DNA from 4 places in the Amphibacillus xylanus NBRC 15112 genome. Region 1 is predicted to be linked to each of the others. Evidence: riboswitches for the same ligand, from Rfam matches in the RefSeq annotation. Region 1 holds a riboswitch; each other region holds the start of a gene.
The links. A riboswitch is a leader RNA that binds a small molecule or an ion and turns the genes downstream of it on or off. The one in region 1 is predicted to bind S-adenosylmethionine.
Positions count from the first base shown of each region.

Region 1 (6,114 bases):
ATAGATCGCCAATATTTTGATCAATATATTCAGACATACCAACTGTTTCAATTGCCTTCATCACCTTTTGGTGCTCAGCTTTTGTGAAAAATTTAAAATACCCAACCTTTGCGACAAGGCCTGTTGCGACCACTTCTCTAACGGTTGCAGGAAATCCGCGGTTAAATGCATTTGATTTCTGAGAAACAAAGCCGATATTATTGGAGTCTTTAAAATGCTTGATGTCTTGACCAAATAAATGAATTGAACCCTGCTGGATCGGAATTAATCCAAGCAGTAATTTAATTAGTGTCGTTTTCCCACCACCATTTGGTCCGATTAGACCTAGAAAATCACCTTCATGAATATCAAGGTTAATGTCATTTAACGCTATTTTATCCTCATAGGCATAGGAAAGGTTTTTAATTGTTACAAGTGACTCTTTCATAAAAGTTAACTCCAATCTTTTGAGAGAATTTATTAATTAGCTAGCCAAATAGCATGTTCTGACAATTTGATTAATTAGCTACGTACGTTGACGTATCATTACTTTATTAAGAATTTGATGAAATTATGAGATAACGTATCAATATAATAATGAATCTTTAATGATTTTAGCGTATTATTAACATTTTGTAAATAGGAATGATTACGGTTTAAGGTAGTCAAAAAAACACCCTAAAGATTAGGTGTATAAATTTGCTAGTAACTAATCTTTAGAGTGTTATGTGTTTAATGTAATGGGAATTGATTTTTATAATCAGTAAATTGATTTACAGCTTGGTTAATTTGTTGTTGTTCAGCACGATCCAAGCTATACCAACCATGTTTAAACATTAAATTAAAAAGATGTCGGTGCTGGTTTTGTGTTTCGGTAAATATTTGCAAAATATTATCGTATAACGCTTGGTTACTCGCTTCGTTCAATGCTGTCGAGTATCCGTCAGTCATATATTTTTCTGTTGCAAGTAAATCATTAAGTATATCGCGATCATTCAGATTCGGTGTTTTTTCTATTTGTGTTTCAGGATTCTGGACTTTACTTGGTTGCATTGCTAATACCTCCATATAGTGTTCTGTTAGTTCGTTTGACTTTTAGTGAAGTTGAGTAACTGATTATAATGTTTTTGATGCATTTTTTCAGTTTGTTCAATTGCTTGCTTAATTTCAGGTATTTGACATTTCTCAGCCAATGCATGAGCTTTTTTTACGACGTTTAAATTCCATGACATCATATCAGTAAGGTATAAGAAATCCTTACTACTTATCATTGTTGGTGGTTGAGGCATTGAGCCATTCGCTTGTTGATTCATTTGTTGCATAAATATATCCTCCTTAAAAGTAATGATACTGGTAATATGGCTAAATCCTTAAAACAATATGCAACACCAATGAAATAGCTCATTCGTTAGCGAGTAATTTATATTTTTGTTCACATATTAGTCAATAAGCAGTTTACTAGCAAAAACGAGCTATCCAACTTATACTATACATATTAGTTGATAACTAAGGAGTGAATATGTTGCTTGAGTTTTATTGTTATCCAAAGTGCAGTACATGTCGTAATGCAAAGAAATGGTTAGATGAAAATAATGTAGAATATCGGGATCTTAATATTGTGGAAAAGACGCCAACTGCCGAGCAATTAACTAAGATCATTAAAATAAGTGAGTTGCCAATTAAACGGTTCTTTAATACGAGTGGCATTAAGTATCGAGAAATGCAACTTAAAGATAAATTGCCAGCTATGACAGAAGAAGAGCAAATTCAAATCTTAGCCTCTGATGGCATGTTGATTAAACGTCCACTTGCATTTGATGGTAATCATGTTACATTAGGATTTAAGATAGAAGAATACGAACAAGTTTGGAAATAATAAAGGAGGATTTTCATGAGTGTTCCAAGTAATTTAAAATATTCAGATGAACATGTGTGGGTTAAGCAAGAAGGCGACAGCTTTCGAATAGGAATTACTGAGCATGCGCAAGATGAGCTTGGGGATATTGTATTTGTTGAATTACCTGAAGTTGCTGATCAACTATCTGCAACAGACACATTTGGGAGTGTAGAGTCTGTTAAAACAGTATCTGAGCTCTATGCACCAATCTCATTAGTTGTAACGGAAGTAAATGAAGAGCTAGAAGATCAGCCAGAATTAGTTAATGAATCACCATATGAGAATGGTTGGTTAATTGTAGCTAAGGCGACTGATGAAAAAGAGCTAGAGCAGTTGTTAACAGCTGAGCAGTATGAAAAGCTTTTAGATCAAGCCTAAAATGAGTCAAATTAAAGGTGACACTAGCTTAAACTTGGATTAGGAGACTTACTTAATCAAGTTTAACCGGCTAGTGTTGATTTTTTTGCGTGATTTTATAGAATTAGACCGGTTGGTAAAAAATTATAAAAGTGCTAAGATTAAGTCAATAAATCTCAATTTAGAAAGATTGCCTTATTGTATCAGTGGGCTTTCCAGAATATTTTGCAAGTTAACTGCGTCTACTTAGTAAATAATTGATAGGAGTGATTAAGTTGAGGAATAGGCAACTTATTATAAAACTCATCTTAACAGTTATAATATTTTTTATTCTGTTTATTTTAGTTAGATGGTTGATTAACATCGAGTTTGTGCCATGGTCGATTGTGACAGATGTTCTGTTATTATTACTCATCCTACCATTAAACTTATGGGTATCTTACACATTGTCTAGTAGGATTATGAATCGATTTTTAAAATGACTTGTCTAGATAAACGGACGAATCGTATCGATTAACTCAATCAGATCTACTTGTCCTGTTATTTGCTTAATCAATTCACCTTTTGGATTGATGATTACTGTTGTAGGTACGCCATGACAATTATATGTACGGTATGTTTCAACTCCTCGATCAATTAATGTTGGTTGTGTTAAATATTCACGGAAATATTTGAGACCAGCGATGGTGCTACGTTCTCTGCCAGAAACATTTATCGTAAGGAATTTTACGATATTCTTATCGCTTGCTTGATAAAGTTTTTCCTTTAACATTAAATCAACACTACACTCTGGACACCACGAAGTCCAAAATGTTAGAACAATGATATTTCCAAGATGATCCTCTAAGTTAAAAATCTCACTCTGATCGTCTAAATAAGGTAATTGAAATATAGGTGCTTTCAAAATCATTCATCCAATTCTATTTTTTTTATAGTATAACATGTATTAGCAATTTTCAAAAAAACAATTGACACTATAAAGATCAAATGCTATGATATCAGTTAATTAAATATAATATTCTCTTATTTAGAGTGGTGGAGGGACTGGCCCGATGAAACCCGGCAACCGTTAAACAATGTTTGTTTAAAATGGTGCCAATTCCTGCAAAGCAAAAAGCTTTGATAGATGAGAGAGCATAGAGACTAGATATAAAAATACGTCTTTCTGTTCTTTCATAAACAGAAAGGCGTTTTTATTTCGTCATTTTAAAGGATGGGGAGTCAAATGATTAAAATAAGTCAACTAACAAAACGATTTTCCTTAGGTAAAAGTGAGATACATGCAGTTGACAAGATTAATTTATCGATTAAGCCGGGAGAAATTTTTGGTGTTATCGGCTATAGTGGGGCAGGGAAAAGTACATTTGTCCGTTTGATAAATCGACTTGAGGAGCCAACAAGTGGATCAATTATTATTGATGATGAGGATATTACGAAATTATCCAAAAAGGAACTACGATTAAGACGACAAGATATTGGGATGATTTTTCAACATTTTAATTTACTTTGGTCACGGACAGTTCGTGAGAATATTGCATTTCCATTAGAGATTGCCGGTATTGAAAAAGCTGAACGTGAAAAAAGAGTTGATGAACTGATTAACTTAGTCGGATTAATAGGGAGAGAAGATGCTTATCCCTCACAATTAAGTGGTGGTCAAAAGCAAAGAGTGGGTATTGCTCGTGCTTTGGCAAATCGTCCGAAGATCTTACTTTGTGATGAGGCTACTTCAGCTTTGGATCCAGAAACAACAGATTCTATATTATCGTTATTAGTGGATATAAATGAAAAATTAGGATTGACGATTATTCTCATTACACATGAAATGGATGTCATTCAAAAGATTTGTCATAACGTAGCGGTCATGGAAAATGGTCGAATTGTCGAACAAGGGGCCGTACTCGACTTGTTTTCAAATCCACAACATCAAGTTACAAAACGATTTGTTGAACAAGTGATGGGTAAACCTGATGAAGAGGTCACTGAAGAAACTTTGCTTCAAACTGTTTCAACAGGAAAACTCTTGAAGCTACAGTTTATTGGCGAGACAACAAATCAATCGTTAATTAGTCAAGTAGCTAAAAAGTTTGATGTGGAGCTAAATATATTACATGGTAATATTAAGCAGACACAAGCCGGTCCTTATGGATCACTGTATGTTCATATAACTGGTCGTGATGAATGGATTGAATCAGCGATTAAGTATATTCAATCAACCACTGTTAAAGTGGAGGTGATTTGACATGACTAATTTGTTTCCAAATGTTGAATGGCTAGATTTAATTGAAGCAACTGGTGAAACACTATACATGACATTAGTGTCGATGCTTGGCACATTAGTATTAGGTCTAATATTAGGATTAGTTCTATACCTTACATCACCGGATGGACTTTGGGAAAATAAATACATTAACTTAATAGTAGCTACTGTAGTGAATGTTTTTCGAGCGATTCCTTTTGCTATTTTAATTTTCTTACTATTTCCATTTACAATGCTATTATTCGGAACTTTCAGAGGAACTAATGCAGCTTTACCTGCATTGATTATCGGTGCTGCTCCATTTTATGCCCGATTGGTTGAGATTGCTTTACGAGAAGTAGATAAAGGTGTAATTGAGGCCGCTGAATCGATGGGAGCAAAAGTTTCAACAATTATTTGGAAGGTTCTGATCAAGGAGTCAATGCCTGCGCTTGTATCTGGTATTACCGTAACGACAATTGCTATCGTTGGCTATACCGCAGTAGCAGGAATGATCGGAGCTGGAGGATTAGGTGACTATGCCTATTACTTTGGCTTCACAAGACGTGATTTTGATATTGTCTTTGTTTGTACTGTTTTAATTATCGTTATCGTTTTCGTTTTTCAATTTATTGGTGATTTTATCACGAAGAAAATTGATAAGCGTTAATATAAAAAAAACAATAAGGGGAGATAATAATGAAAAAGAGATTGTTGGGTATTGTTTTAATTATTGCAAGTTTGTTTCTAGCAGCATGTGGGGATTCAAGTTCTGATGAAAATGTAATAAAAGTAGGGGCGACTAGTGTGCCACACGGGGAAATATTAGAAGAAATCTCTGATCTATTGGCTGAAGAAGGTATTGAGCTTGTGATTGAAACTTACACAGATTACGCACTACCAAATGAAGATTTAGCACGTGGAGAACTTGATGCAAACTTCTTTCAACATATACCATTTTTAGAAAAATCAATTGCTGAGAATAATTATGATATTGTCAATCTTGGTGGTGTTCATATTGAACCATTAGGTATTTATTCAAAAGAGATTACAAGTATTGATCAAATTGAACCAGGTACTGAAATCATTATTAGTCGTAATATCCCTGACCATGGCCGTATCTTATCATTATTTGAAGCAAATGGTTTTATTACACTCGCGGATGATATCGATAAAACGATAGCTGAAATTAATGATATTGTCGATAATCCATATAATTTAACGTTTTCGCCAGATGTAAATGCTGAATTATTAGTTGAAGCATATGAGAATGAAACAGACAAATTAGTGGCGATCAACGCTAACTATGCGATTGAAGCAGGTTTATCTCCAGAAAAGGATGCATTATTCTTTGAAGGAGACGATTCGCAATATGTAAACATTGTTGCTGTACGTACAGAAGATAAAGATGATGAAAAACTACTGAAACTGATTGAAATTTTACAATCTGACGTTGTAGTTGAATTTATTAATCAACAATACGGTGGAGAAATCATTCCAGTTGGAGGTAACTAAAAGTACGTGTGCTCAATTAACTGGCGTGATTGAGAATAACATGAGTTAATTTTAAGCCCCTTTAGTCATTATAAAGGGGCTTTTTTACATGGTAAAATGTTGTTTTTTCAATTTTTGCTCAATTCAC
Region 1 is NC_018704.1:842,601-848,714, forward strand. Features, by position in the region: gene AXY_RS04185 (metal ABC transporter ATP-binding protein) at 1-427, opposite strand, end outside; gene AXY_RS04190 (spore coat protein) at 712-1,032, opposite strand; gene AXY_RS04195 (hypothetical protein) at 1,059-1,301, opposite strand; gene AXY_RS04200 (arsenate reductase family protein) at 1,499-1,855, shown strand; gene gcvH (glycine cleavage system protein GcvH) at 1,871-2,254, shown strand; gene AXY_RS04210 (TlpA family protein disulfide reductase) at 2,721-3,143, opposite strand; SAM riboswitch class I at 3,254-3,366, shown strand; gene AXY_RS04215 (methionine ABC transporter ATP-binding protein) at 3,459-4,475, shown strand; gene AXY_RS04220 (methionine ABC transporter permease) at 4,477-5,142, shown strand; gene AXY_RS04225 (MetQ/NlpA family ABC transporter substrate-binding protein) at 5,172-5,987, shown strand.

Region 2 (6,114 bases), 980 kb from region 1:
AATCATCCGGACCAATCTTAATACCACCATGTGCAGTTGGAACTTCATAACTGATATTACCTGCATCTGTTGAACCTTTACCTTTTCGTTTTTCAATAATAACCTCTTCACCAACCGCTGTTAATGCTTCTGCCAATACTTCATCTAATAGCGGTGTTGGCACTAAATCTTTAACCACATTTTGAAAACGTTCGATAACAACTTTTGTACCCGTTGCTAAAGCTGCTCCCTTTGCAACTGCACGCACCTTTTCAGATGTTTCTTCGGTCTTCTTCCATGATTCCGCACGAATATAAAATCGTGCCGATGCAAACTCAGGGATAATATTCGGTGCATCTCCGCCATGCGTAATGATTCCATGAATCCGAACATCACTAGGTAGTTGTTGTCGTAAGGCGTTTATACCATTAAATAATTGAATCACACCATCTAATGCATTGACACCTAAATGTGGTGCACCAGAGGCGTGTGCTGGCTTACCATAAAATTTAAAGTCGAGTGGGTCAACAGCTAATGATTCAGGTGTTAAGCTTGTTTTACCACCTGGATGTAGCATTAAAGCAACATCAACATCCTCTAGGAAGCCTTGATCTGCAAAACTACCCTTCGCACTACCATTAGGGCCCCCCTCTTCAGCTGGTGTACCTAGAACAACAACACGGCCGCCTGTCTTTTCAATCTCTTCACCTAACGCAACTGCAGCAGCGATACTTGTTGTTCCAATTATATTATGACCACATGCATGACCAAGACCAGGTAATGCATCGTACTCTGCAAGATATGCAATAGTAGGGCCAGGCTTTTTACTATCCTTAACTGCATAAAATGCCGTTTCGTGTCCTGCGACACCCTGCTCAACTTGAAAACCAAACTTTTTCAAATTAAAACTATGAAGGTCAGAAGCAAAGTACTCCTGATTGCCGATTTCAGGTTTTTCATGAATTTGATGACTTGTTTTAATGTATAACTCTCGGTTTTCTTCAATTGACTCAAATAGCCTCTGTTCTACAGTTTTACTAATTGTCATTATAAATTCCCCCTATGAATTTTTAATTTAATTCCCTTGCTTTAACTCCTCAAATAACTGTTCAATTTCCTCATCGGATAACTCAATAATAAACGACCCGTGATTTGTATCTTCAGCAATGGCTGCTGCAATATCTGGTTCTTGATACAATTCAACAATCTTTTTATAGACTTCGTTATCTTTATCTTCTGTTCGAGCTGCAATCAAATTGATGTATGGATAGACACTCTCATCCTCACCTGATTCTCTGTAAATTGGGTCATTCGCAGGATCAAAACCAGCCTGACCGGCAATTCCGTTGTTGATAATAGATCCAGCGACATCTGGTAAAACGCGCGGTGTTTGCTGTGCTACCATTGGGATAATTTCAAGATTTAGTGGGTTATCTATTACCTTGCTTGGATCACCAAACAGACCAAAATCATCTGCAAGTGTAATCAAACCAGCGCTCTCTAATAATCGCAATGCTCGTGCTTGGTTCGATGGGTCATCTGGAATTGCAATTTTGTCGCCTGCTTTTAATTCACTGATATTTGTTATTTTTTCTGAATAAAGACCTAACGGTGCAAAAACTGTTGAACCAATCGGATAAAGGTCATTGCCACTTTCATTAACGTACTGTGCTAAGAAGGAAAAGTGTTGGAAAGCATTTAAATCAACTTCACCTTCAGCAAGTGCATTGTTTGGAATTGTATAATCGGTGAACTCAACTAACTCGATTTCAATGCCTTCTTTTGCAGCTTTTTCTTTTAAAATTGGCCACTGCTTACCGTCTGAACCGTTCACTCCAATTTTGACAAGTACAGGATCATCTGCTGTTGCAGTCTTACCACTTGTTGAATCACACGCGACTAGAAACAAGACGACAAGTAAAACTAATAAACTCTTAAACTTTTTCATAATTAGATCTCTCCCTTATTTTCAAAAATTACTTTCTCATGATCTTTCTAGAAATTGTGTTACCAACCCACTGAGCACTTTGAACAAGAACGATTAATATTAACACCGTCACCGCCATCACACTTGTATCGAACCGTTGATAGCCGTAAGTCATTGCCAGATGTCCCAAACCACCCCCTCCAACTGTTCCTGCAATTGCTGAAAAGTCGATTAAACTAATTGTCATAAATGTTAAGCCAAGGATCAGTGGACCAAGCGCTTCTGGGATTAGCACAGTACAAATGATTCTCAATGGACCTGCCCCCATAGCCTGAGCTGCTTCAATGACACCTGGATCAATATTGACAAGGTTATTTTCAACAACTCGAGCAATCGAAAAGCTCGCCACAATCGTCATTGGGAAAATCGCAGCAACCGTACCAATCGTTGTGCCAATGACTTGACGCGTAATTGGTGAAATTGCAACTAAAAATATAATAAATGGAATTGGGCGAATTAAATTAATAACAAAGTTTAATAGATTGAAGACAAACTTGTTTTCAAGCAGATGATTATCTCTTGAAACATATAACAATAACCCAATCGTTAAGCCTAAAATTGTACCGAAGAACAGTGTACTCGCAACCATGAAGATCGTTTCACCTGTTGCTTCAACGACTCTCGGCCAAAAAGTTATCCAATCAACGTTCATTAATATCAACCTCCCTCACTTCAACTAGATTCGATAATTCAGTTAGAACCTTTTGCTTATTACCTTCATCCCCAATAAGAGAAATTATCATATTGCCAAAAAGCTGCTCCTGTAATTCCTGGACTGAGCCATAAATAATATTAAAATCTACGTTGTATTTCTTTGTAATCGTTGATAGTAATGGATCAACAGTAGATGAACCCTTGAAGATAACACGATATAATTTGCCGCCATTATTTCTCTGCCACTCTTGTAAAATCGTATCTGAAGGTAAATCTTTTTGTACCGATTGAATAAAGCGACGTGTAGTCGTATGCTTCGGATTTGTAAAAACATCAAAGACCGGACCTGACTCAATCACTCGACCACTTTCCATTACCGCAACTTTATTACAAATAGATTGAATTACATGCATTTCGTGAGTGATTAATAAAATGGTTACGCCTAGTTCACGATTCACCTTCTTTAGCAACCTCAAGATATCCTGCGTTGTTTCTGGATCTAAAGCTGAGGTTGCTTCATCACAAATCAAAATCTCAGGAGACGAAGCAAGTGCTCTTGCAATGCCTACTCGTTGTTTTTGACCTCCTGACAACTGTTCAGGATAGTCCTTGGCTTTATCAGATAATCCAACGAATTCAAGTAATTCAGTAACTCGTTCTTTAATCTCATGTTTGTTATAGCCGGCTACTTTAAGTGGATAAGCAATATTTCCAGCAACATTACGTGATGTTAATAAATTAAAGTTTTGAAAAATCATCCCGATTTGGCTCCGCTGCTTCCGCAATTGTTTGGCCGATAGCTTACTAATATCTATATCCCTGATAAAAACCGAGCCCTTTGTCGGTCGCTCTAACTGATTAACAAGCCGTAATAATGTACTTTTTCCAGCACCACTAAAGCCAATAATGCCAAAAATATCACCTTCACTCACCTCGAGTGACACATCTTGAACAGCATGAACCTGCCTTTTTCCAATCGTAAACGTTTTGGATACATCACTGAACTTAATCACGAACCATTCCCCCCACATAGAAAACTTTTGCAAAAACAAAAAATCCTTCCTTTTCAAAAGATGAAAAGAAAGGATTCTATCCGAAAATTAGAAACCGCTCTTTCTCATCTTTCAAATGCATATCGCACTTGTAGGAATTGGCACAGTTTTCATAAATGAATCTGTTGCCGAGATATCATTGGGCCTAGTCCCTCCATCTCTCTGGATAAGAAAAAACAAACTATTTAGTTTTTTATTAAAAGTTGTAAATCCAATTATATAGCGAACTTTTTAATTGTCAACCGTTTTTTGAAAATTTTTATTATTAAGTTAATAAACTAAATTCTATAAAAATTGATTCGCCTGGGATTAGTTGTTAATCATTGAGTTTATTTGATTTAGTTTAATCGAGAATCCATAATAAGCTGAACAGAGCGCTAAAATAAATCCACCAATTAAAAATGATAGTGAAATAGTCGGAAAAACGCCTGTAACAAATGGCCCTGCCAACACACCAAATGCCATAAAACAAATTAATAATCCAAAGCCAATGCCTCGATTAACGTCTGAAGGACCCTCTACAACACCTTGTAAAATCGGTAATAATACACAAGCAAATCCAAACCCGTACATGGTCATTAATATATACAGAATGGGAACTAAATTAATAAAACTAATCATGAATAGACATAAAGACAATATTAGCATTCCAAAGATTATGATGATCTCTGTTGAAAAACGCTCAAAGAGTTTTTTAGTTGGTAGGAGTAATACAATACTACTAACTAGAATAAAAACAGTGAGCAAATACACCGTTAAGCTAGATGATTCTCCTAATGTAGCTATTTTTTGTGGTAGTAGGTAGTGCAATGTGCCTTGAGTAAACATCAATAATAGCGCAGCAGAATAGCTATAGCCCATTACTGATTGATTGACTAAGACAAATGTCGCCTTAAGGTATTTTGAGAAGCTTAATATTCGTTGCGCTACTTCAGGTTCTTTTATTATAAAAATACTAACAACACCGAGCGCAAATATTAACAAACTGATTGAGTAAAATACAGATTCAACAACAAAATGTTTGCTCATAATAACACCAAAACTTGATCCAAGAAATGAAGCCAGACATATGATACAAGCTGAATATTTTATAAAACTACCTTTAACTACTGATGTCTCAATTGTTGATAATTGAACAAGTATACTAGTAAATAAAAACCCACTAAATAAGCCATGGACAAATCTAATCGTTAACAATTGACCCGGTGAATGAACAAATAGATAAACAACTAATATCCCAGATACTGCGAACAACCCAATGATTGAAATGAATTTTGCACCTACTTGATCAATCAAATAACCAGAAAGAATGGCTCCGATCATTACCGCCATTAAATACACAACAAATAAAATAATTAGCATCATATCAGACCCGCCCAAGACAACCATAAACGAACTGATAATTGAGCTATGTGCAAAGACTTCAAATACTGAAACAAACAATAAAGCGAAAATTATATAGATCATTTTCATTATCCCTTTTCTATAAAATTATTTAATCTAGCTAACCTATCTATATGGTTTTTCCAAAAAAACTAGAACAGAAGAGATAAAAAAATACCCAAAAGCAAGCTATTTTGCTTTTGGGTATTTCGTAATACTATTTATTTTATCTACCAACATAATACGTTTCATTCGGACCTAAGTAGCTATTAGCTAACTTTTTACCATCCGGGTAAATGACAATTTTTTCTAACGCAAAGCCAGGGCTTACTGCATAAATTCGTAATTTATTTAAGCCTTGCTCACAAGTTATTTTTGTTTTAGTTGTACGAATATTATTGATCACATCTATTCCCCAGTGTGGTCCATCTACATGATAACCATCAGGAAGGACATTGATTACATCAACATCATTTTCGTTGACTTGAATACCAGCATACATTGTACCCTCTCGCGTTACAGGGTTGGATGGCTGTAAATAAAATTCAAGCTCATATACACCCGCTTCCTGTGTAACAAAATGATACTCAACAAATGGTGCATCTTTACCAACTTGATAATGTGTATCTGTCGGGAATGCTTTAATTGCTGATAAAGTCTTACCGTAGCCATCTAGGACTTCAAAACGATTCAGCGTACCATCTAGATTTTCAGTCGCCTTTTGAGTAGCAAAGTGTTCTGCTTCTATTGAGATATAACCTTTTGTATCTACAAATGTCATATCTGGATAATTTGTAAAATCGTTATTAACTACAGGAACGACAATCGTCACTTTGCCAACTGGTGTTTTAACTGTAATGCGTCCTTCAGCTTGATCAGCTAACCCATCTCGATCAACAAATACATGGATCGTTTCTGACAATTTATTTTTACCATCTAAAACGCCGTTTGCTGCTGAGCATGATAACCAATCCTGATCAGTAGAAATATGATACTCTGCTTTTTTCTCGCTCACACTTGAAATAGTAAACGAAGCTTGATTCACATCTGGCTCTAAGA
Region 2 is NC_018704.1:2,434,264-2,440,377, forward strand. Features, by position in the region: gene AXY_RS11560 (M20 family metallopeptidase) at 1-1,027, opposite strand, end outside; gene AXY_RS11565 (MetQ/NlpA family ABC transporter substrate-binding protein) at 1,055-1,927, opposite strand; gene AXY_RS11570 (methionine ABC transporter permease) at 1,956-2,618, opposite strand; gene AXY_RS11575 (methionine ABC transporter ATP-binding protein) at 2,608-3,633, opposite strand; SAM riboswitch class I at 3,735-3,845, opposite strand; gene AXY_RS11580 (MFS transporter) at 3,982-5,139, opposite strand; gene AXY_RS11585 (glycosyl hydrolase 115 family protein) at 5,282-6,114, opposite strand, start outside.
Region 2: it holds a riboswitch for S-adenosylmethionine, as region 1 does, so the genes downstream of both, AXY_RS11575 (methionine ABC transporter ATP-binding protein) here and AXY_RS04215 (methionine ABC transporter ATP-binding protein) in region 1, are expected to answer to the same signal.

Region 3 (6,114 bases), 1.2 Mb from region 1:
AAAAATAATTTACCGTTAGTGTACACTACCTGCGAAGAAAAATCATCCATTCACCTAACTGTAGCTTATTTACCCCAAACTTCTTTAGCAATCTTAACGACATGCTCAAGCTTATTCCACTGGTCCTGTTCAGTAAGTAAGTTACCATGATGTGTCGAAGCAAAACCACATTGCGGGCTTAGGCATAGTTGCTCTAACGGCACATATTTTGCCGCTTCCTTAATTCTCGCTTTCACTTCATCAACGTCCTCAAGTTCACCCCGCTTCGATGTAATCAAGCCAAGCACCACCTTAGCGCCTCCATGCGGAATATGCTTAAGCGGCTCAAACCCGCCAGAACGCTCATCATCATATTCTAAGAAAAAGCCATCAACCTTTTCATTAGCAAAAACCGTCGGTGCAATATATTCATAGCTACCTGTGAAAGCGTAGGTCGATTGATAGTTGCCACGACAAATATGGGTTGTCACTTTTAAGTCCTCTGGCTTATCTGCTAAAATCTCGTTCACGACTCGAACAGCTAATTCAATTAAGTACTCTCGCTTATATGGTCCACTATCAAAATCAATCTCAGGTGATGCCAATACAGCAAAGTTGACATCATCTAATTGTAAATAACGAACCCCCGCATCATAAAATGCCTTAATCGCATCACGGTACGCCTGAATGATATCAACAGCATACGCTTCATAGTCTGGGTAAATCTCTGAGTTAAAAATCTCCTCCCTAAACAATTGGTTAGGACTTGGAATCGTTTGTTTAACTACCGCACGTCCAGCGACAATTTTGTTCAATTCAATAAAATCATTAATAAATGGATGCTCAGGATTAAATGAAATTTTCCCTATATTTCTAACGTGATACGCCTCAGTCTCAACACCCTTAAAGGAATAACCTCTGTCAGGCACATACCCCTCGATCCCAATTAAATTTTCTAGAAAATCAAGATGCCACCAATCACGACGGAACTCCCCGTCTGTCACAACCTCTAAACCAATCTCAATCTGCTTTTCAACAACATGCGTCACTTCCTCTAGCTCGACCTGCTTTAAATCTGCTAAGCTAATTTTTCCTGTTTTATAATCTTTACGTGCCTGCTTTAATCGTTCAGGTCTTAATAAACTCCCAACATGATCTGCATAAAATGGTGCTTGAATCGTCATTTCCCATCGCTCACTTTCTTAGTTTAATTTAGAAAAACTTCTCGTTATATCTGTCTTTAAATCCTCAACTGCTTCAATCCCTACTGAAAATCGAAGCAATCGATCATCAATTCCTAACTCAATCCTTTTTTGTTCAGGTATATCCGCGTGCGTCTGTGTGGCCGGATACGTTATAAAGCTTTCCACCCCACCCAAACTTTCAGCAAAACTAATTAACTTTAATTCTTGTAAAAATTGTTTAACCCATTTCCCGTTTTTCAATTGGAAGGAGATCATCCCACCTTTCCCCGGATAAAAGACCTCAGCAACACATGGATGTTCCGCTAAAAATTGAACGAGCGCTTTTGCATTTTTCTCCTGTTGTTTTAAACGTAATGCTAAAGTTTTCATCCCCCTAATGACTAGCCACGCATCAAATGGTGACAATGTTGCACCAATATTATTGTGTAAATCTGCAAGTTGCTCAGCTAGTTTAGGCGATTTTGCAACAACCAATCCAGCTAAAACATCGTTATGTCCTGCCAAATATTTCGTCGCACTATGCACAACAATATCTGCGCCAAGCTTTAAAGGCTGTTGTAAATATGGTGTGTAAAACGTATTATCAACAATCAATAGAAGATTATGCTTGCGCGTAAGCTCAGCTACAGCTTCAAGATCAATTTCAGTTAATAACGGGTTCGTCGGCGTTTCAATAAAAATTGCTTTCGTCTCGCTAGTAATCTCCGCTTCTACCTCACTCAAATGTTCAAAGTCTACATAACTCACATTTAGTTTCCCTTGGTTTTGCCAATGTTCAAGCAGTCGATACGTCCCGCCATATAGCTGATCAGATCCGATCACTTGATCACCCACTTTGAATAAAGCAAGCACAAGCTCAATTGCCGCCATTCCAGAACTCGTGGCAAAACCAGCTACCCCACCCTCTAGCAAAGCAATGCCATCCTCTAAAATCTGGCGCGTCGGATTTTTTGTTCTCGTATAATCAAAACCAGTCGATTCACCTAACGTCCTGTGATGGTATGCAGTCGATAAATGGATTGGCGCACTCACCGCCCCTGTTACCTCATCAATCCGATTACCCAATTGTGTCAAAATTGTTTCCTGATTTAACACCACTTTTCACCTCCTTTTATCAAAATAAAAAAGACTCTCTATAAGAAGAAAGTCTTTAACTAAAAAAAGGCATTCTTCTTATCTTCTAGGCAGTTGCCTATTTGGAATTAGCACCGTTCCTTGCTCTACACAAGGTGGTTGCTGAGACGTCACTGGGCCAATCCCTCAGTCTCTCTGGATAAGAAATAAAAGTATACAATTTTAGCTCGCTTCTAAATGATGCAATTGACTTATGTAATAGCTTAAGCTAATTTCTTTAAAATATCAAGATGTTTTTTTAATTTTCTGAAAAAGTTGATGATACACAATATTTTGTGTAAGAAGAAGTATAATTAAAAAACAGGTAGAACATCCTCTTGATAGTTACAGGATTAACTAATAGAAAGGATGATCTACCATGTTAAACAGTATTACCGAAAATATATTTTCTAATCACATCTTTTGTGTTAGCGGCAAATGGAGTGGGGGTGTGGAATCTTTAACGATTGATTAAGTTTTTTGCACAAACGTTAATGATTTGCGACTTATCTTCAACCTTTGAACAGATTTTACGACTAAACGTTAACGATTTACGCTTTATCTTCAACCTTTGAGCGAGTTTTAACACCAAACGTTAATGATTAACGCTCTATCTTTAATCTTTGAGCAAGCTTTACCGCAAAACATTTACGATTCGGACTTATCTTTAACATTTGAGAGTGATTTAACACCAAACGTTTACGATTAACCACTAATCTTTAATCTTTTAGCAGATTTTACGACTAAACGTTAATGATTAACGCATTATCTTCAACCTTTGAACAAGTTTTAACACCAAACGTTAACGATTAGAGCATTATCTTCAACCTTTGATCGGTTTTTAACACCAAACGTTAATGATTAACGCTCTATCTTTAATCTTTGAGCAAGTTTTACCGCAAAACGTTAACGATTCGGACTTATCTTTAACATTTAAGCGTGATTTAACACCAAACGTTTACGATTAACCACTAATCTTTAATCTTTGATCGGATTTTACGACTAAACGTTTACGATTTACGCATTATCTTCAACCTTTGAGCGAGTTTTAACACAAAAGGTTTACGATTAACCACTTATCTTCAACTTTTGAGCAATTTTCACAACTAAACGTTAACAATTAGCCCTTTTCCGGCAAAAATTATAGCTGTTTCCGGGCTAACAACAAAAAACACCCCATCATATGACAGGGTGTCAGCACATGCAGAGCGAAAATTCTCCTAAACTCGCTCTAGTTGATGTGCTTCTCGATCGGCAATTATTTTTTCAACAATATCTTCGCCGAGGCGCTCGATTGTTCGGCCTTCTTCACGTAAATCGCGACCTAAAGCGGCTGATGCCATGTTAATCAATGATGTACAAATTGGTGTTGCGACATCGACTTTTGCTGCGATCGTTTCTAATAAAACTAAGCCTTGTGGTACGTCTTCGGAAATATATCGTGAATCAACGACAACAGGGCCTTTAGCGCGAGTTGGCATTGCAGCATACCAGAAGAAAACTTCTTTTGCATCGCGGCTATCGTCCAACGTATTACGATACTTACATGCCTCAACGTAAGAAAGTCTCTCGGAGCCCAGCTTTTCCATAACATCCATTTTCTCAGCATCAAGTGCTTCGAGTATATTCCATACGCTAGGTGTGAAAACTTCATGGTACATGCAATAGTCTCCATTTGTCTTTTCAATTCTAGGAATACTCATGATTGCGCCAACTGTATGGACAATCAAGTTAGGATTATGCAACGCTGCCTCGATGACTGAAGGCACGTAGGCAAATGGGAAACCTAATTTATTTAAAGTTTTCTTCGCTTCCTCAGTTCGGCTCGCTGGATAGATTCCTAGTGGGTTACGGACATTACGGAAACCAACCTTAACAGTTCCTGGTTCAGAGATTCGACAATCAATAAATGAACTCTGAGCTTCACAGATTAATAAATCAATATCACCACAATGCTTTAACACGTAAGCCGTTGATAAATAACCAGGGTTAATTAAGAGAATCTGGCCATCACGCAAATGTGGTTTAATTCGCTTTATTAAATCTTCGTGATAGTTTGTTTGAATATAAATAATGACAACTTCACTGTCACTAATTTCTGAGATATCTCTTGTCACTCGATTAATTTTTGCGGTTTCTACCTTATCATTCTCAACTAGATCTACGCGCCCGCCATTTTCTATTAAATAATTAAAATTCTGATCATGCATCGCATTTGATGTTTTAATTAACGACACATCATGACCATATAAACTTAATTGAGCAGCTACTGCTGTACCGCCATTACCGGCACCTAAAACTGAGATTTTCATATTATCAACCTTTCTTCATGATCAATTTGATTTATTTGTTGATGATTAAACTCATCTTGATTTAAGAAAATTGTATCTAATATGCTTTCAGTCAGCTCACCAAATAACGGTCCACAGCTGACTTGATTCAATGACGGCCCACCATTATACTCAATAAAAACTGGTACACCATCCTCATCAATAGCAAAATCCCAACCTATTACTCTAAAATGAGGCAGCTTCTGGTGTGTTTGTCTAACCAGTTCAAGCACGCGATCATAGCTAGGTACGACAACATCAGCAAATCTTACACCACCAGGATGCTCTGTCACCCACTCTGAAGCACGATTTAACGCCTTTTCTTGAAGTCTACCATCAGGTTGGATTGGACATGCCAGCCCTCCTGAAGACACATTATCTAACCGCGATCCCCCAACACCCATTCGTAAAATCGCAGAAGAAATATGAACTTCTTGATTAAATAAAAAGGAAATAACTCGAATTGTATTAAGTGAATGCTCATGAATCGATGACAATACATGATGCTGCTTAACTACCTCTTGAACAACAAAATCAGAACGATACTCATCAAGTAGTCTCTGATAATCGATAATCCCATGCTGATCCCGGTCATAAAAGTAGATGTCTACACCTTCACCACTGTGAATAGCTGGTTTTACGACAAAACTCTTCTCCGCCTTCAGAATCGAAATCGCATGAGAACGATCAATCATGTTCCCTAATTCATCAAAAAAACAACCATTACTATTTTTCAAAATCATTCGTGGTTGCCTTAATTCAGGGAATAAGTGTGGGTAATAAGCCTTGTCAGTATAAGCCTGACGAAAATTAATCCGATTCATTGCTGGATATATTTTTGTCCAATATAAATCTTCCGGTATGTAGCGCGGATCATAATGACCATCTTTATAACCATAAAGGTCATACCACATTTTCTTCGGCTTGATCCCATATTTTTGCCAAAATGGCGCAACCTGTGAACGGAATAATGCCATGTCACCATTTAAACCACCATTAATCGTACCAAGCTGTTTGCGGCAGGCTTTCCTAGCTTTTCTAGCCTCCATATGTAAATCAACTTTTTGGTAAATCGAGCGATTAATCCGCTCCCAGCGCCCTGCTTGATTCAATTTTACCTTCAATCATATCCCACCTTCCTTTGTACTTAATCAATATATTCATCAACCAAAACTTACCGACCACAAAACTGGTCAGCTCATTTAGGTCTTGATATCATGTGAAAATTTTAACGCTCACAAAAAAATTGCGCCCTAAACTTAAAAATCCATAACCATGAATTTTTCGACAAAGCGTCAATTTATCTACGTTTTAGGGCCAAGTAAATAGCCGTGCAAAACACGACTTTGTTCGGATAAAATCATCCAGTTTTAATTAGGAATTTTTCTGACTGATAAGTGTGAAGGAAATAATTCAGAAACATCTGTTGTATTACAGATAGAAACCAAACGATAATTTTGTAATGAATGTCCATTAAAACTAATGGA
Region 3 is NC_018704.1:2,071,509-2,077,622, forward strand. Features, by position in the region: gene AXY_RS10030 (5-methyltetrahydropteroyltriglutamate--homocysteine S-methyltransferase) at 66-1,163, opposite strand; gene AXY_RS10035 (methionine biosynthesis PLP-dependent protein) at 1,182-2,279, opposite strand; SAM riboswitch class I at 2,355-2,464, opposite strand; gene AXY_RS10040 (NAD/NADP-dependent octopine/nopaline dehydrogenase family protein) at 3,518-4,609, opposite strand; gene AXY_RS10045 (sugar-transfer associated ATP-grasp domain-containing protein) at 4,606-5,751, opposite strand.
Region 3: it holds a riboswitch for S-adenosylmethionine, as region 1 does, so the genes downstream of both, AXY_RS10035 (methionine biosynthesis PLP-dependent protein) here and AXY_RS04215 (methionine ABC transporter ATP-binding protein) in region 1, are expected to answer to the same signal.

Region 4 (6,114 bases), 1.2 Mb from region 1:
AAATGCATCCTGAGCTTGTGGATCATTCGGATTTTTACTTAAATTAATTAATGCTTGCTCGTACTGACGCAAAACAATCATCACATCAGAATCTCCAGAAAAAACCTCTTCTAAAACTGTTCGATCTATATTAAGGTTCGGCTCCTGAGCTAAATATGCAATCTTAAAGTTTTGCGCATGATTGAGCGTTCCATTGTCACGATCTTCAATTCCCGCAATCACCTTTAATAGCGTCGATTTTCCAGTCCCATTGACACCGACAATTCCAATCCGATCACGATTTTGAATAGAAAAAGATATTTGATTAAATAGTAATTTATCACCATATGTTTTGGTTAAACCTTCAATTGATAAAATCTCCATCATACGATCCCCCACTTCTACACTAGTAAGTATAATACAGACGAGATAATCGAACAAATTTGGTATTTTAGTTCGTTTAATTTCGCGTTTGGGAAAATGCACTCAAGTTTTGCGAAATGCACACAAGTTTTGCGAAATACACTCAAGTTCGCGGAAATGCACACAAGTTCCGAGAAATACACACAAGTTCGCGGAAATGCACACAAGTTTGCGGAAATGCACACAAGTTTGCGGAAATGCACACAAGTTTTGCGAAATGCACACAAGTTCCGAGAAATACACACAAGTTCCGAGAAATACACACAAGTTCCGAGAAATACACACAAGTTCGCGGAAATGCACACAAGTTCCGAGAAATACACACAAGTTCATTTACATTCTCATTTTAAAAAGTAAAAATAGATGTAGCCGTATGTTCAGCTACATCTATTTAAAAATTATCTTATAAAATTGGTGAGATCAGTCTGGCGATTGATTCTTTAATTTTAATCCAGTGTGATCTTTGCTGATATGCCTCTAATGTGAGTAATTCTGATTTTTCCATATCTTCTTCAAAATCAGCTAAGAGGCGTTGAGTTACTTCTTCACTATAAATAAATGCATTTACTTCAAAGTTTAATCGGAAGCTCCGTACGTCGATATTAGCTGTACCGACGGATGCGATTTTTCCATCAACCATAATTGTTTTTGCATGGAGGAAGCCATTTTGGTAAATATATACCTTTGCTCCCGCTTCAAGCATATTACCAATATATGAATACGTCGCCCAATATACGAATGGGTGGTCTGGTTTATTCGGTATCATAATTCTTACATCGATCCCAGATAGTGAGGCAATTTTGACAGCATCAGCAAGACTCTCATCTGGAATGAAGTATGGTGTTTGAATATATACATACTCTTCTGCTTCCATCAATAATTTTATATAACCATATTTGATCTGTTCCCAATCCGAGTCTGGACCACTTGAAACAATTTGCATCCCAACATTTCCTTGTGGTTCAGCTTGATAAAAAACTGGATCATATAAAATTAGCTGATGTTTCGATGCTTGGTTCCAATCTAGGATAAAACGTGTTTGAATACTACGTACAGATTCACCAACAATTCGGAGGTGGGTATCTCGCCAGTAGCCATACTTTTGCACCTTACCAAGATATTCGTCACCTACATTGAATCCGCCTATGTAACCAATTTTCCCATCAATTACGACGACCTTACGATGGTTACGATAATTGATTTTGAAATTAACTTTTGGAATTAATGAAGGGAAGAATGCTTCAACTTTGACTCCAGCCTTTTTCAAATCACGGATGAATTTTCTTTTTAAGTTTCTCGAGCCAAAATCATCATATAAAAATCGAACTGAGACACCTTGCTTTGCCTTCAATTTTAATACGTCAGCAATTTTTTTACCTAATGCGTCATCTCGGTAAATATAGTATTGGATATGAATATGATCCTTTGCCTCAGTTAAATCTTTTATAAGTCGGTCAAATTTTGCTTGTCCGTCATTAAAAACCTCTACCTTATTCTCATGAGTTAAAATAGCATCATTATTGCGCAAGTGTAAGTAGAATAAATCAATATTATCTTTATAAAGATCGGGAATAGGAAAACTCCCTTCATCCAATAATTCTAGTTGATTTGCTACGGCTTTCTTTACACCTAATTTACTTTTGTTATCCCAAATAAATAGTTGCTTACGACTCAGCTTGCGTCCGAAAATTAAATAAAGTAAAAAACCAAAGATCGGGATAAATGTAATAACAAGAATCCAAGCCCATGTTGACGTTGGATTTCTATGCTCAAGAAAAACAATTGCAATGACTAAAAGAAAGTTTAAAAATATAATAAGTTCAGTAAAGCCCAACATATAAACCCCCTTCCTTGTCCTAAATATACCATAAAACTCAATAATTGTTCACAAATATACATGAATGAATTTCATAATGACTTAATTGGCTATAAAACACGAACAATTGGGTTACAGGTGACGCGGTGATTTCCACTCTAGGCGGACGCTTTCCGCGGGATCGGCCTCAGCTAATTGATAAAAGCTTTTCAAGCTTTTATCACTGGATCTTCGGACACGATTGTTCCCGCTGGAGTCGCCGCCTGCCGTTCCAATCACTTGATTAGGCTTCTTTATTTACGTATTATATTGTATTTTCATTTGTAATTGTTCGTGTTCTTAACTAGATTTTTGTATTATGAAATTGACTCACATTTGTAAGCTAAAAAAATCGCTTCTGATTATATTTAGCAAAACTAATGAATCTAGTCATAATCAAAAGCGGTTGTACAAAATCATTCAGAGAGATTTAAGCTAATCTAGTAAAAGATCTCTTTTATTAATTCTTTGTTTTCTTGCTTTAACTTTAAGTAAGCCATTTCTGAAATCTGCTTTTAGTGTTGAAGGAATAATTGCACCGGGTAAAAGAATGATACTTTCTCTTGAGCGAGTAAACTGTTTAAAGTGATAGAGATCTTTTTGATCGTCTTTAATTTCCTGACTCTCATCCTCAGTTACTTGTACAATTAAGCGGTTGTCTCGAATGAACATTTTAATCCGGTCTTTAGTGACACCAGGTAATTGATATGTGACGATCCACTCATCTTCTGTGTTTTTAATATAAGTTGGTATTTGTTTGTTTTGAAAAAATTGATCGATCGATGCGAGTAGGCTGTCATCTGAATAGCGCTGGAATAGACTATCCATTTTTCTGACCCACTCTCGAGCGGCTTTTAAAAAGTCTTGTTCATATTCTGCCATTTTCCTCAACTCCTATCCTTCAATAATTTATGCGTTTGATAAGAGTTTTGTGCTATTCTCACCAATTTGTCTAAATTGTTTAAATTTTTAAACTAATTACTTGACGAATAGTTTATTCTCCACTATAATCCATACTAATATGTATAGCTCTTATCGAGAGTGGCGGAGGGAATAGGCCCTACGAAGCCCAGCAACCTACTTGTAAGAAAGGTGCTAAATCCTACAGATGATGAATCTGACAGATAAGACGAGGCTAAGACACCGCAACCTCTTCTTACTTAGAAGAGGTTTTTTTGTAAATAGAGTTATACATACACATTCAAGGAGGAGATTAAAAAATGTCAAAAGAACAGTTTCGTTCAACCGGTGTAGAAACGCAATTGATTCATGGGGGGCAACAGGTTGACCCAACAACTCAATCACGGGCAGTTCCAATCTATCAAACAACTTCTTATGTGTTCAAAGATACGGAGCATGCACAAAACTTATTCGCTCTAGCTGAGCCTGGCAACATCTATACGCGGATCATGAATCCAACGATTGATGCATTTGAGCAGCGTGTTGCGATATTGGAAGATGGTGTGGCTGCTGTAGCAACTGCTTCAGGAATGTCTGCGATTACGTTAGCGATTTTTAACCTCGCAGGAACTGGTGATGAAATTATTGCTGATAGTAATTTATATGGCGGAACTTATAATTTATTCAAAGAGACACTACCTAAGTATGGTATAAATGTTGTTTTTGTTGATGGTACAGATCCTGAGAATTTTAGAGCGGCTATTACTGATAAGACAAAAGCGATTTTTGCTGAAACAATTACTAATCCATCTTTATATGTGTTTGATATTGAAGCGGTCGCTGATATTGCCCATGAACATGGTGTGCCGTTAATTATTGATAATACTTTTGCATCACCATATGGTGCGAAGCCAATTCAATGGGGTGCAGATATCGTCATTCACTCTGCGACAAAATGGATTGGTGGTCATGGGACTTCAATAGGCGGAATTGTTGTCGATGGTGGTCGATTTGATTGGACACAAGGACGTTTTTCTGGCTTTACTGAACCAGATGAAACGTATCACGGTATCCGCTTTGGCACTGATGTCGGTCCAGCTGCTTTCGCATTAAAATTACGCGTACAATTATTACGTGATATCGGACCTTCATTAAGTCCTCAAAATGCTTTTTATTTCTTACAAGGGTTAGAAACATTAAACCTACGTATTAAGCGTCATTCGGAAAATACGGAAAAAGTAGCAAGCTATTTAGTGAATCACCCTGAAGTTGAATGGGTAAACTACCCTGGCTTAGCATCACACCCTTCTCATGAATTAGCTAAGAAATACTTAATTGATACGTTCGGATCAATTATTACATTTGGTGTTAAGGGTGGGCGTGAGGTCGGTCGAAAAGTCATTGACCATATAAAACTATTCTCTCACGTTGCTAACGTTGGTGATGCAAAATCACTAATTATTCATCCAGCATCAACTACTCACCAGCAATTAGATGCAGAAGCGCTAAAAGCAAGTGGTGTATCAGAATCACTGATTCGTTTATCAGTTGGCTTAGAAAGTATTGACGATATTATTGCAGATCTAGATCAGGCAATTGCAAAAGCAACGGGAACAGAGCCTACTATTAAACTTAGTCTAGATGATGCAGTGCGTTGGGTACTAGAATCACCATTTGCTCGCGAAGATGGTGGGATTAGACCGAAGAATATAGTCATTGCTGGTGATCGGACTCAGCATAAATGTTTAGCAAAATTAACGAAATTAGGCTTTAAATTAACTGACTTAGCTGACAATACAGATCCAATTGATCTATTGTTTGTCTCCAATCCAAGTACAATCGACCAATTACCAGCTGATGCGAAGCTGATCTGGTTTAGAACTAAAGATGACTATACTGAATTAAAAGCTCAAGCCGAAGCAAATGATCAATTTTACGTTGAAGATCAATGTATTTTTGGTGCAGCTAAGAAAATTCGTGCCACACCTAAACATGATTAAATAAAAATAAACTTGCGCCGCTAATTGTTAGCGGTGCATTTTTTTCAAGATTAAATTGGGTACGTCCGAATCGTTTTATTTATTTCATTAAAGGGAATAAATAATATTATCTAACTATTTCTGAATGGGTGTTAACTATGACGCGACGACGAAAAATTAAATTGTTTTGGATAAGCATGACAGTTATCTTATTTGCCATATTTCTATTTCTTCTCTTAAGACCGAATCAATTTAATCAAACGACTGTTACAGAGCCAGATCAAGAACCTATTGATCAAGTTATCAGTCAAGTGGAAAGTATGGATGAAGAGGTTCAAACTGCAACAAATGATCTTTCACAAACACTTAAAGAAGCGGTTGAGCAAACGATAAATGTCTTTACCCAAAATGACTATTATATTACTGCTATTGGTGATTCGTTAACTCAAGGTGTTGGTGATGAAACAAATCGTGATGGCTACTTGTCAACGGTTAAGCGTCGCCTTTCAGCTATGGATTATCGAGTAAGAATTGATAACTTTGGTCAGAGAGGATTTAAAACAAATCAAGTCATTGATAGAATCAAAGAAGAAGCATCTGTTCAACGTTCCATTCGGCGAGCAGATATTATTTTGTTAACTGTCGGTGCAAATGATATGATTAAAATTGTTCGCGATAATATTTTAAGCTTAAATGAGGCGATTTTTGATGAAGAAATCGATCATTATCAATCTCGATTAATAGAACTATTCGAGCTCATTCAATCATACAATGAAGATGTGGAAATTTTTCTAATCGGGTTTTATAATCCTTTTGAAGGCTATTTTGATGAGGTTGAGGCACTCGAGGATATATTAAACAAGTGGAATAATATTGGCAAAGTGACATTTGAAAGTTATGAGCAAGGACACTTTATTCCAATTCATGACCTATTTCAAATCGATCGAGTAAATTTATTAGCTAATGATAATTTCCATC
Region 4 is NC_018704.1:2,191,530-2,197,643, forward strand. Features, by position in the region: gene AXY_RS10560 (ABC-F family ATP-binding cassette domain-containing protein) at 1-366, opposite strand, end outside; gene cls (cardiolipin synthase) at 806-2,239, opposite strand; gene AXY_RS10570 (Hsp20/alpha crystallin family protein) at 2,693-3,139, opposite strand; SAM riboswitch class I at 3,287-3,388, shown strand; gene AXY_RS10575 (O-acetylhomoserine aminocarboxypropyltransferase/cysteine synthase family protein) at 3,478-5,157, shown strand; gene AXY_RS10580 (GDSL-type esterase/lipase family protein) at 5,295-6,114, shown strand, end outside.
Region 4: it holds a riboswitch for S-adenosylmethionine, as region 1 does, so the genes downstream of both, AXY_RS10575 (O-acetylhomoserine aminocarboxypropyltransferase/cysteine synthase family protein) here and AXY_RS04215 (methionine ABC transporter ATP-binding protein) in region 1, are expected to answer to the same signal.